Linked DNA regions of Gloeothece verrucosa PCC 7822. The protein of the gene in region 2 interacts with the protein of the main gene of each other region in a pairwise test. Links are inferred from orthologs where the notes say so. Each region holds a gene or a part of one and is shown on either strand. Other genes may lie near its edges. The genes, in order: lpdA and CYAN7822_RS23750.

Region 1 (3,170 bases), 3.2 Mb from region 2 along the record:
CACTTTGTTATCCCTGATTTAAGTGGCGCAAATCTAAGACAAGTTAATTTAAGTGAAGCTAATTTAAGTGGAGCTAACTTAAGTAAAGCTGATTTAAGTGGAGCTAATCTGCATAAAGCTCAGTTGAGAAAAGCCAACTTACAACAAGCGCAATTAAAACAGACTAATTTGTCTGAAGCGGACCTCATTCAAGCTAATCTATCCCAAGCCATATTGACTGATGCGAATTTGAGCAAAGCTTATTTAAGTTTGGCTGATCTAAGTGGAGCCGATCTCAGGGAAGCCAATTTATACAAAGCCTATTTATTGGAAGCTTGCTTAAGAGAAACCCGCCTAGAAAGGGCTAAGTTGCTCCGAGCAGATTTACAAAAAGCAATTCTGATTAAAACTCAATTGAGCGAAGCCAATTTAGAAAAAGCTAACCTAACTCAAGCAGTGGTACAAGATATTATCGCCTTCAAGACGAACTTTAGAGAAGTCAAATTAATCAAAGCCACCTTATCTAACTGGACAATTAACCAAGAAACCGAATTAGAAGGCATGATCACCGACAGCGAATCTTCAAAACCTGAAGAACAAAAATCCTTTGCTGAGATTTCTTTGAAAAATTTAATCTCCAGTGACGTTAATCAAAGCTATCAACAATCCAAATGGGTTTCACGAACTTTTCCAACCCGCTTGAATAATAACCCATTATCAGAAAACCCCCAAGAATCTCCCCATAGCCAAGAATTGGCTCAACATAAATTAAGGGCTGAAAGATTAAAAAACCTAATTAGTTAAGATAACAAAGTAACAGAGAATCGGGGAAAGGCGCAAAGTAGACCTTCGTTTAACCTTTTCCCCATTCAGATAACCTTTTTTAAAGAATCATCGAACTCAGCTTAAGGTAGTGCAACTTCTGCGCGTTTATAAGCCTCATCTAGGACTTCACTGAGAGTCGGATGGGTATGAACATTAAAGGCGAGATTTTGCACAGAGGAACGAGTCGCGATAGCATTAGCCGCCTCTTGAATTAAGTCAGAAGCATGAATTCCAATAATATGAACACCCAACACTTCGCCATTGTCTTTACGATAGACAACTTTAGCCATCCCTTCGGTTTCTCCTTCGGCTAAGGCTTTAGAATTGCCTTTAAAATAGGTTTTAGCCGTAGCCACTTCAAAACCTTCCTGTTCGCCTAATTCTCGCGCTGCTGGTTCAGTAAAGCCGACATAGCTAATTTCTGGATGGGTAAAAGCGGCTGCCGGGATACTGCGATAGTCAATAGTTTTCTCGCGTCCACAGATATTTTCTACTGCCACAACCCCTTGTCCTGAAGCGGCATGAGCTAACATCATTTTACCCGTTGCATCTCCCACGGCCCAGAGATGGGGAACCGGTTCACCGTCTCGAAGAACCGCCATTTTGTCATTCACCGGGATAAACCCACGCCGATCGAGTTCTACCCCAATGGTTTCTAAGCCTAAGTTTTTCGTGGCAGGAACCCGCCCTGTGGCCACTAAACAAGCGTCTACCTCAATGGTATCGATAATTTCTTTGGTTTTCGCATCTGCCAGTTCAATCACCACAGGAGAACCCGGCTTGACTGTTTTCGCCAAAGTTCCGACATAAGTTTCAATATCACGGGATTTAATTAAAATTCTTTCAGCTAACTTAGAAATTTCTGGATCGAATCCTGGCATTAGGGTATCTAGGGCTTCGATCATGGTCACTTCACAGCCTAGGGCGGTGTAAATATCAGAGAATTCTAATCCTATATAGCCGCTTCCAATTATCGCGATCCACTGGGGTAAATTGGCTAATTTGACCGCTTCGTCACTGGTGAAAACCGTTTGATGATCTACCGTGATTCCTGGGGGAACAAAAGGATTAGATCCCGGACAGAATAATATATCTCGGGCGGTGAGAATTTTTTCGCCGTTATCCGTAATAACACTTACTTTTTGCACATCTACCAATTTTCCCCAACCGCGAATTGTCTCTACCTTAAGACGTTTGAGACTGTTGGTGAGATCTCCTCGAATTTTATCGACTAAATTATTGGCATGATTGGCGATAGCTTGTTGATCATAATCAATTCCATTAATGTTAATTCCCAAACTCTTGAGATGATCAGTATCTCTTAACTCTCTGACTCGTCCGGATGCGGCTAATAGGGCTTTTGAGGGGATACAACCTCGGTTAACACAAGTTCCCCCCATATCTTTTGCTTCAATGATAGCCGTTTTCAGCCCACATTTTACCGCATGTAGAGCGGCTCCATGTCCTCCTACTCCTGCACCTATAATCACTAAATCATAATCAAACTGGTCACTCATAACCTCTCCTGTATTTAAGTTTTTGATGATCTATTTTAGGCTGAAATTGATAACTTTTACTCACCCTTGCAGTAGGTATTAATTTTTTCTCCTAATTCTCGTTCTCTTTTGCTGGCTCGTCTGACTTTTTCTTGTGCCGCTTTAGCCGCAATTCTATCTTTAGTTTCCCAAACTTTAACGATTTCCCGAGTCGCTTCTGCATAATCTCGATAAATTTGAGCAAACCCGACTTTATACTCTTGTAACGTTGGATCACTAATTTCCATTTTTTCTATATTTTGTGCGGCTTGTTCTATTTCATCCGCCGCCGCCAACCAAGTTTTCATATCAATTTCCTGTCCACTTTTTGTTAGGGTTTTTGTTTCTTTGGTTATTTCATCAGCCATTTTAAAAATTTTTTGGCATTGAAATGACTTACTTTCCGCACAGCCGCTTATTAAATAATTCAACAGGATTACTAAGGCTATTATTTTTTTGGTTTGACCGATTTTTTGACAAATACCGCGTTTTATAAGCATCTTGACTAGGAGTTTTTTATTGAGGGTTTTCACTGTTCAATAGTTTAACAAAAATCCGTAGGACTTCTGTTAATTGATCAAGCTGTTCTTTGGATTGAGCTTGACTGTCTACCAAAGTTTGCAGGGCTTCTGTTAAAGCAAATATCTGGTAACTTTGTTGTTGACTTTGATTTTGAACTTGAGCCGCTAAAGCATCTAATTTCTCGGCGAGACGTTCTACTGTTTCAGTAGTCGCTAGAACTGCCTCTCCAATTTTTTTGACAATGATTTCTAATTGCTGTAAATCGGTCGCCATGAGTTTTTTTATTATTAGTTTTTGTCGAATTATCAA
Region 2 (3,243 bases):
CTTACCACACGGTTGATAGTTCTGAACAAGCGTTTAAACAAGCCGCCCGACTGGCTATGACTGAGGGAATGCCTAAATGTGGCCCTGTGCTGTTAGAACCCATTTTAGCGATCACGGTATCGGCTCCTACTGAGTTTACCTCGAAAGTGTTGCAATTAGTCACCGGACGACGAGGACAAATTCTCGGTTATGAAGGGATATCCGGTTGGAAAGGTTGGGACCAGGTGACGGCTTATTTACCTCAAGCAGAAATGCAAAACTTTATTATTGAGTTGCGTTCCCTGACGATGGGGGTCGGCTTCTTTAATTGGGATTTTGACCATTTACAAGAAGTGCCGGATAAGTTAACTGAAACTGTCCTGGCGGCGAGTAATGGCAATGGGAAACATTAATCGTTTCTCTCTTTAAAAACGCCTACACCCGCACTTGATGCGGCTAGAGAAACAAAGTATAACCCACTCACATAAAAGCGTGTTAGTGGGTTATAGTATTTTTCAAAACTAACGCTATATTATTATTCAAGATTAGAAGGAAACCACTCATCATCGAGAGCAGTGGTAATAGAAATTTTCGGATGATTCGGGATAGAAAAACTTCTAGACAAAATTTTAAGGCGTTTGTCATAAATCTCATCCCAAATTGGCTCAACAAGATTAGCTAAGGAGGGATTTTCTTTCAAAATCTTTTCAATCTCATAACGAAAGTTAGCCACCTCAGTTTCCCAATGGCTTTTATTGTAGAGCTTTTCTGATTCCCAGAAAGATAATTTTAACAGATGGTCAAGAAGGCGGGCCAGATAACTTTCTAGTTTTCGCTTTTCGCTTTTACCTAAGCCTTCTATCTCCTCAATCAAATTGAGCCAATCGATCTCCTCTAATTCTCTACGCCGCATGGCATCAACTTGTTGCTGTGTCCATTGGTAATAGTCAGTATCGTATGATGTCATCAAATTAACCCCTTAATGGTAGAGACGTAAGAGCAACATCTCTACTTTATATATATTAAAGGGTTAAAGATTGGGGATTAGTTTCGATCAACTTAGCCAAATCTTGTAGGAAAGCCGCCGCATCAGCCCCATAAATCACCCGGTGATCACAGGTAATATTAACGCACATTTGACGCTTAACCCCTAAAAGCCCTTCAGCAGTGGCAACCACTTGAGGACGAGAAGCACCGATGGCTAAGATCGACCCTTGTCCAACCGGCAGGATAGCATCAAAACGATCAACGCCAAACATTCCCAAATTAGAAATTGTAAAAGTGCCGCTACTATATTCTTCGGGTTGCAGTTGTTTGAGTCGGGCACGCTCTACCAAATCTTTCCACTGACGAGACAGAGAATACAAATCTGTTTGGTCCGCTTGTTGCAGTACAGGGGTAATTAACCCACCACCCGGCATCGCTACTGCGACGGCAATATTAATCGATGAGTGGTATTGTATGCCTTTATCGGTATAACTCGCATTGACAACGGGATGTTTTTGTAAAGTAACCGCTACCGCTTTAGCTAATAAAGCTGTCATGGTTACCCCTTTGCTCTTAACTTTTTTATAGAGTTCATCGAGAGCATCAGTAGTAATGGTGTATCCTACCCGGAACTGAGGAGCCTGCATACTGGCTACCATGTTCTGTACTACGGCTTTTTGTAGGGTATTAAAGCCCACTACTTCGCCGCTTGCAGCACCAGCCGGGGCCGCCACCGCAGGCACCACCGGTTGAGCAGAAGGGGTGGGAATCGCCACCGGAACCTGGCTCGGTGCTGGCTTGGAAATCGGAGCCGGCTCCGGTGGAGAAACTTTACCGGCAGCCCGTTCTACATCTTCTCCGGTAATTCTGCCAAAAGGCCCACTGCCTTGTAGACTTTTGATGTCAATACCTAGCTCTTTCGCGAGTTTTTTCGCTCTCGGAGAGGCCACAAGACGACCATTGCTTTGACTCGGGGCAGAAGAGACTCCACCGGCGGCGGCTAAAACGGGTTCAGGGGCCGGTTCTGGGGCGGATGGGGTTTCGCTGACTGTCGCTCCCGAATTTCCTTGAGCCGCAGCCGCTTTGGCTTGGGCCTCTTTGATTTCTTCTTGGGTTTCAGCAACAAGAGCGATGGCTGCACCGACGGGAGCTTCTTCTCCAGCATTAACGATGATTGCCGCTAAATAGCCATCAAAGAATGATTCAACGTCCATGTCGGCCTTGTCCGACTCCACTACGACCACTGTTTCCCCTTTAGCCACTTTGTCTCCAGGAGATTTTACCCAAGAGACGATTTTCCCTTCGGTCATGGTGGAACTGAGAGCCGGCATAAATATATCGTGGATCATGGCGTGGTCTGCTAATAGAATAGGTGGACAGTATAGGAGCAAAAATTCTTAAGCCAAGTCGCATTCTATCATAATCATTGACCTGTCAGTGATCTCGAGTTAGGCTCGTTAGTTAGATTTCCGGTCTGTCAATTAATATAAAAAAAGAAGTTTTTTGCCTTTTGAATTTTAATTTTTCCATGATTCTATGGAGGTGGGGTGATGACGAGAGTTGCTTTAATTACTGGTGCTGCTAGTGGAATTGGTCGCGCTTGTGCGGCTAAACTGGCTCAAGTCGATATCAAAGTGGCGATTGTGGATACTCAAGAAGATAAAGGGCAACAAGCCGCTCACCAGTTACAAGGATATTTTATTAAAGCCGATTTAACACAACCGGCTGATTGTCGCCGCGCTGTCGAAAAAACGGTAGAGCAATACGGACAACTGGATATTTTAATTAATAATGCGGGATTTCAACATATAGACCCTGTGGCTGATTTTCCTGAAGAGACTTGGGATAAAATGATTGCTCTGATGTTGAGTGCGCCTTTTTTATTAACTAAATATGCTTGGTCTTATTTGATTAAGTCAGGGCAGGGACGGATTGTTAATATTGGTAGTGTTCATAGTTTAACCGCCAGTCCGTTTAAGGTGGGTTATGTCAGTGCTAAACATGGTCTAGTGGGGTTTACTAAAGTGGTTGCTCTTGAGGGCGGTGAACATGGGTTAACTTGTAATACTATCTGTCCGGCTTATGTGCGAACTCCTTTAGTAGAACAGCAAATTATCGATCAATCTCGCACGTTAGGGATTTCACCCGAAGAAGTGGAAGAAAAAGTCTTTGGACGAAAAACGGTCATTAAACAGCAAAGGCTTTTTGAACCTGAAGATGTGGCCAATTATGTGGCTTTTTTATGTAGTCCCGAGGCTTGGGGAATTACCGGCGCTA

The links.
Region 1: the proteins of CYAN7822_RS23750 (region 2) and lpdA interact in binary tests that used the Escherichia coli proteins (3 or more experiments, as listed by UniProt). The link is inferred for Gloeothece verrucosa PCC 7822 from one-to-one orthologs.

What each region holds. Positions count from the first base shown.
Region 1 is NC_014501.1:2,101,038-2,104,207, forward strand. What follows is about bases 104-2,946. They hold lpdA (dihydrolipoyl dehydrogenase), read right to left. Parts: upstream 2,322-2,946; coding sequence 885-2,321; downstream 104-884. Other genes in these bases: CYAN7822_RS09310 (pentapeptide repeat-containing protein), read left to right, coding at 104-783; CYAN7822_RS09320 (hypothetical protein), read right to left, coding at 2,378-2,839; CYAN7822_RS09325 (hypothetical protein), read right to left, coding at 2,856-2,946. Outside these bases: more of CYAN7822_RS09310, read left to right, coding at 1-103; more of CYAN7822_RS09325, read right to left, coding at 2,947-3,134. UniProt on the Escherichia coli protein: Lipoamide dehydrogenase is a component of the glycine cleavage system as well as of the alpha-ketoacid dehydrogenase complexes.
Region 2 is NC_014501.1:5,283,149-5,286,391, reverse strand. Bases 159-3,074 are described here. They hold CYAN7822_RS23750 (dihydrolipoamide acetyltransferase family protein), read right to left. Parts: upstream 2,316-3,074; coding sequence 1,002-2,315; downstream 159-1,001. Other genes in these bases: CYAN7822_RS23745 (3-hydroxybutyrate dehydrogenase), read left to right, coding at 2,517-3,074; CYAN7822_RS23755 (DUF29 domain-containing protein), read right to left, coding at 515-946; CYAN7822_RS23760 (elongation factor G), read left to right, coding at 159-392. Also shown: more of CYAN7822_RS23760, read left to right, coding at 1-158; more of CYAN7822_RS23745, read left to right, coding at 3,075-3,243. UniProt on the Escherichia coli protein: E2 component of the 2-oxoglutarate dehydrogenase (OGDH) complex which catalyzes the second step in the conversion of 2-oxoglutarate to succinyl-CoA and CO(2).